DNA from 2 places in the Shewanella psychrotolerans genome. Region 1 is predicted to be linked to the other one. Evidence: predicted binding sites of a transcription regulator. Region 1 holds the regulator's gene; the other holds the start of a gene.
What was found. Region 1 encodes FliA, which starts transcription of late flagellar genes. Its sites were predicted from a motif close to CTAAAGNTNNNNNNNNNNNNGCCGATA; they were not measured.

Region 1 (3,161 bases):
TGGACAAAGAGTTCCAGAAGATATGCAGGTTGCAGATACACTAGCATTGGCAAACCAAGCGCTTTCAGTACTAGATAAGAAAGAGCAACCAATCAGAAATATTGAAAGGTCTCATGAGCAGGCCTACGCATTTGAGTAAAACAATGAGTCGGGATCAAGCAAGCGGTTTACGTATGATGAATCAACCATATAACGAAAAAGTAAAAGTAATCGCCGTAACGGGTGGTAAAGGTGGCGTAGGTAAAACTAGCGTATCCATCAACACTGCGGTCTCGTTAGCAGAGAAAGGCAAGCGTGTGCTTGTTCTCGATGCTGACCTTGGCTTGGCGAATGTTGACGTGATGTTAGGCTTAAGGGCCGAACGTAATCTGTCTCATGTTCTTTCCGGTGATGCCGATCTCGATGATATTATCGTTCGAGGTCCTAAAGGAATAGGAATTATTCCTGCGACTTCAGGCACGCAAGCGATGGTCGAGTTGACGCAAGCGCAACACGCTGGCCTTATTCGCGCCTTTAGCGAGATGCGGACTCAATTTGATATCTTAGTCGTTGATACAGCCGCAGGGATTTCAGATATGGTGTTGAGCTTTTCACGCGCAGCGCAAGATGTGTTGATTGTCGTGTGCGATGAGCCTACCTCTATTACCGATGCTTATGCGCTAATTAAAATTTTAAGTCGAGAACACGGCGTGTTTAGATTTAAAATAGTTGCCAATATGGTTAGAAGTTTGCGGGAAGGTATGGAGTTATTTGCTAAACTTAGCAAAGTAACGGATCGTTTCCTCGATGTAGCGTTAGAGTTGGTAGCGACGATTCCATTTGACGAAAATCTTCGTAAATCTGTTCGTAAACAAAAATTGATAGTAGAAGCGTTTCCTAAATCGCCTGCATCAATTGCATATCACGGGTTAGCTAATAAGATTATTAGTTGGCCCATACCACAACAGCCTGGTGGGCACTTAGAGTTCTTTGTTGAGCGTCTAGTGCAACGTCCTGAATATCAAGAGGATCGAGCGAGTGAGTAAAGCCGCTGCGTATACTTGTTTAGATAATAAAACGTCTATCGTTGAACAGTATGCACCGTTGGTTAAAAGGATTGCTCACCATTTATTAGCCCGTTTGCCAGCTTCTGTTCAATTAGATGATTTAATTCAAGCTGGTATGATGGGATTGTTAGAGGCGTCAACTAAATTTGATGGTAGTAAAGGAGCTAAGTTTGAAACCTTTGCTGGCATTCGAATTAGAGGCTCCATGCTTGATGAAATTCGGCGTGGAGACTGGGTTCCTCGCTCTGTTCATCGAAACCAAAGGCGAGTTGCCCAAGTCATTGACGAGCTTGAACAAGAGCTAGGACGAGATGCAAAAGATAATGAAATTGCAGATCGACTTGATATGTCACTCGATGAGTACCATCATATTCTTAATGATGTATCAGTTGGAAAAGTAGTTGGAATTGAAGATCTTGGTGTATCGGTCGATGTAGTTAGTCAAGACGATGGACATCAAGATGATGCTTTTGAGGCATTAGCTGAAGATCAATTTCACGCAGCCTTGGTTGAAGCCATCAAATTGTTACCAGAAAGAGATGGTTTAGTTTTGTCGTTATATTATGACGAAGCGTTAAATTTAAAAGAAATTGGTGCGGTTCTTGATGTTAGTGAGTCTCGTGTTAGCCAGATACTCAGTCAGGCAATGCTAAGACTTAAAGCTAAACTTAAGCACTGGACCCAAATATAACGATTACATGAGCAATATAAAAGCAGCTCCGCGGAGGAAACCTTGGACAAGAATATGAAGATTCTCGTCGTTGACGATTTTTCAACAATGAGGCGTATCATCAAGAACTTGTTAAGAGACTTGGGTTTTAACAACACTCAGGAAGCAGATGACGGTTCGACGGCATTGCCTATGCTACAAAAAGGTGATTTTGACTTTGTCGTTACCGATTGGAATATGCCCGGTATGCAAGGGATTGATTTGTTGAAGGCAATTCGTGCTGACGATGACCTCAAACATATTCCAGTATTGATGGTAACTGCGGAAGCAAAAAGGGAACAGATCATTGCCGCGGCGCAGGCCGGTGTTAATGGTTATGTCGTGAAACCTTTTACTGCAGCGACATTGAAAGAGAAGTTAGACAAAATTTTCGAACGACTCGGTTAATCAAGGTTTAGCTATGCAGGCAGATACTTCAGGGCTGATTAGTTTAGCGCAGGCTAAGCAACTTGTTGAGTTGCTAGAAGCCAATGAACAGGCGCAGGCTGATGAGATAATTAAAGAGATAGCTAGTCCAATCCAAAAAGAGCTGTTTGATGAAGTAGGGCGTTTAACGCGTCAACTTCATAGCGCTATTGTGGATTTTCAGGTTGATGACCGTCTGGTCGAACTCGCAAATAGTGAGATTCCAGACGCGAAAGAACGTCTAAATTATGTTATCGACATGACAGAACAAGCAGCTAATAAGACGATGGATGCTGTAGAAGAGTCTCTGCCCCTTGCAGATGCCTTAACTCAGAATGTAAAAGCCGTTAAGCCATCTTGGGAAAGACTAATGAAGCGAGATCTTGAACTTCATGAGTTCAAAACCCTTTGTCATGATGTGCAGCAATTTATTGAACGAAGTGAATCGGATTCAAACCGCTTAAGAGAATTGTTAAATAACATATTGTTAGCACAAGATTTCCAAGATCTTACCGGGCAGATGATCCGTCGAGTCATTGAGTTAGTGCGTGAGGTTGAGAATAATTTAGTTTCTATGTTAACGGTGTTTGGTGAGCAACCCGCATCAGAAAAGCCCGTTAATAAAAACAAAAACGTAGAAGCAGAAGGTCCTATTATGAACGCAGAATTGCGTGATGATGTCGTGACGGGACAAGATGAAGTCGATGACTTACTGTCGAGTCTGGGTTTCTAAGTAGGAGTCATATTAATGTCCTTTGATGTTGATGAAGAGATACTGCAGGACTTTTTGATTGAGGCGGGTGAAATACTCGAACTCTTATCTGAACAGCTTGTTATGCTGGAAAATAATCCAGATGATACTGAACTGCTCAATGCCATTTTTCGTGGTTTCCATACCGTAAAAGGTGGTGCCGGCTTCCTAAGCCTTAGCCCTATGGTTGATGTCTGCCATGAGGCAGAGAACACGTTTGACCTTTTGC
Region 2 (3,161 bases), 170 kb from region 1:
GAACCTTGAGGTTTACCTAGCTCTTCGGTACTGGCAATAATATCGAGTACGTCATCTTGCACTTGAAAGGCTAAGCCAACCGCATCAGCAAATTCTAACAGGAGTTCTCTGTTTATATCTGTGACGCCAGCGGCAATGATAGGTAATTCAACGGCGCAGCGGATTAACGCCCCAGTTTTTAATCTGTGTAGGCGTTTTAAAGTGTCTAAATCTATGGGGGTGTTCGTCGCGTTAAGATCCATTGCCTGGCCACCACACATGCCTCGGTAACCAGAAGCGTTAGCGAGTGAGCGTATCATTAATACTTGCTGTGTTGGTGTTAACGCCGTCGTTTCTTGGCTGAGGATCTCAAAGGCTAAGGTTTGTAATGCATCGCCAGCTAAAATCGCTGTGGCTTCGTCAAAGGCGATATGTACGGTTGGTTTACCGCGGCGCAGTGCATCATCGTCCATCGCCGGAAGGTCGTCATGAATTAGAGAATAAGCATGGATACATTCTATTGCCGCAGCGCAACTGTCGAGATGTTCCAGTGGCACATTAAGCATCTCGCCTATGGCATAAACCAAAAAAGGTCGAATTCGTTTGCCACCGATTAAGGCGCCATGCTCCATTGCCGCTTTTAATTTCGGCTCGGTATCGTCCTGAGCATTGATAAATAGACGCAGCTGATTATCGACCCGCTGCTGATATTGGGTTATCGCTTCGGTTAGCAATTATTCGCCCTCTGCTAAGTAGGGTTGCAAACTTGGTTGATCATGTTCTTGGGTAAGAATAGACACTTTTTGTTGGGCTTGTTCCAACTTACCTTGGCTATTTCTGACTAAGTTGATACCCCGTTCAAACTGTTTTAACGCATCGTCCAGAGAAACATCTCCCTGCTCTAGCGCGGCAACTATTTGCTCCAATTCCGATAATGATTGTTCAAATGTCAGGTTTTCAGGTTTTTTAGCCACGGTAATATTCCCAAGAAATTAGCGACACACAAAGTATCTTAGTGAACTTCATGGGTCAAATTAGGGTGTCGTATATTTGTGCAATAGCACGATTTACGGAGGAATTTTTATAAAAAATTGAATTTGTAGCTAAACTTGCTTGTAAGCTGTCCGATAACAGAATTAGAACAATATTCAATTTTGTCAGATATTATATCCTAAAGCGATACGTGCGGTTAGGCCTATCAAGGTCAATTAGAGAACTTTATTTTGCTCAACTTTAGCTACAAACCCTATCTTTAGGGAGGATTTGGGGTAAGATCATCAAAACCCTATCTTTGATGTTTTAAAGCTGATTAAAACCTAGACACCTCAGTCGATGTTTTAGAAACAGCCAGTACAATAAATAAGGAACAGTTGTGGATTTAGCGACCCTGATAGGCCTCATTGGTGCATTTGCTTTTATTATCGGAGCTATGGTTAGTAGTGGCGGGATCGCCATTTTCATTGATGTGCCCTCAGTGCTTATCGTTATGATAGGTTCTTTGTTTGTGGTGATGATGAAATACAACCTCAAACAGTTTCTTGGCGCGGTAAAAATTGCAGCCAAAGCGTTTATGTTCAAAATCGACAAACCTGATGTGCTGATAGAGCAGTCAGTCACTATGGCTGATGCCGCGCGTAAAGGTGGCTTTCTCGCATTAGAAGAAGCTGAAATTAGTAATAGTTTTATGCAAAAAGCCGTCGATATGTTGGTTGATGGACACGATGGTGATGTGGTTCGTGAAGCTCTAGAAAAAGATATCGCCCTGACTGAAGAGCGCCATAAAGCGGGGATTGGTATTTTCAGGGCGCTAGGTGATGTCGCACCCGCTATGGGAATGATAGGTACGCTTGTGGGGTTGGTTGCCATGTTGTCGAATATGGATGATCCAAAATCTATCGGACCATCGATGGCCGTTGCGCTACTAACAACCCTGTATGGCGCGATTATCGCCAACATGGTTGCCATTCCTATTGCTGATAAATTGACTTTGCGCATGGGGGAAGAGATGCTCAACCGCAACCTTATTATGGATGCGGTGCTTGCCATTCAAGATGGCCAAAACCCAAGGGTCATCGAAGGGTTCTTGAAGAACTACCTTTCTGAAAAACAACGCCAGATAGATACTACGGACGGGGAATAGCCAGATGGCTAAGAAGCAGAAGTGTGACTGTCCACCCGCAGGTGCTCCCATGTGGTTGGCGACCTTTGCTGATCTGATGTCGCTGCTGATGTGTTTCTTTGTTCTTTTGCTCGCGTTTTCTGAAATGGATGTGATGAAATTCAAGCAAATTGCCGGTTCGATGAAATATGCCTTCGGTGTGCAAAATAAAGTAGAGGTAAAAGATATTCCCAAGGGAACATCGGTGATTGCACTCGAGTTTCGTCCCGGTAAACCAGAGCCAACACCCATAGAGATCATTAACCAGCAAACCAACGAGATGACCGAGCCCACTATTGAAGTTCAGGCTGGTGAAGATGACAGTGCCGGTGGAGTGCAGCAACAACGTGGTGAGCAACGAGGTGGCGAGGCGTCATCTACCGCGCAAGAGCAAGCCGACGCCGAAGCGCAATCTCAATCACAACAGCAACAAGCATCCTCTCAAGATCAGATTAATGATCAAGTGAAGAAAATGGCTCAAGAGCTTAACAAAGAGATTGTCGATGGTGCCATTGAGATCGAGTCTTTAGGGCAGCAGATCATTATTCGAATTAGAGAGAAGGGCGCATTTTCATCCGGTTCAGGATTCTTGCAGCCTAGGTTTAAACCTGTGGTGCGTCGAGTCGGAGAGCTACTTAAAGATGTTCCCGGAATAGTGACAGTGTCAGGTTATACCGATGATATGAATATCAGTAATGAACTTTATAGTTCTAACTGGGATCTGTCGAGTAAACGTGCGGTTGCTGTGGCTCATGAGTTGATTAAAGTCAAAGGGTTTGATGATACACGTATGAAGGTGGTTGGAATGGCAAGTTCGGCACCATTGGTGCCTAACGATTCAGCCGATAATCGTGCACGAAATCGCCGGGTTGAAATTGCTATTGAGCAAGGTAAGGCAAAAGAGTCGGATGAGATATTGGTTGGCCAGTAACCTTTAAGTGAACGATTGATATAACAAAACAGGCCCTCATCGAGGGCCTGTTTTGTTTAAGATCTCTAAAATTGTCATCTTTTACTGCGGCTC

Region 2: pomA (flagellar motor protein PomA) is a predicted target of FliA. The motif match lies at 1,083-1,109, and genes of this name have one in related genera.

What each region holds. Positions count from the first base shown of each region.
Region 1 is NZ_CP080419.1:2,913,227-2,916,387, reverse strand. Features, by position in the region: gene flhF (flagellar biosynthesis GTPase FlhF) at 1-139, shown strand, start outside; gene K0I62_RS12905 (MinD/ParA family protein) at 144-1,025, shown strand; gene K0I62_RS12900 (RNA polymerase sigma factor FliA) at 1,018-1,737, shown strand; gene cheY (chemotaxis response regulator CheY) at 1,780-2,163, shown strand; gene K0I62_RS12890 (protein phosphatase CheZ) at 2,177-2,914, shown strand; gene K0I62_RS12885 (chemotaxis protein CheA) at 2,930-3,161, shown strand, end outside.
Region 2 is NZ_CP080419.1:3,086,822-3,089,982, reverse strand. Features, by position in the region: gene ispA ((2E,6E)-farnesyl diphosphate synthase) at 1-713, opposite strand, end outside; gene xseB (exodeoxyribonuclease VII small subunit) at 714-953, opposite strand; gene pomA (flagellar motor protein PomA) at 1,352-2,119, shown strand; gene K0I62_RS13685 (flagellar motor protein MotB) at 2,124-3,068, shown strand.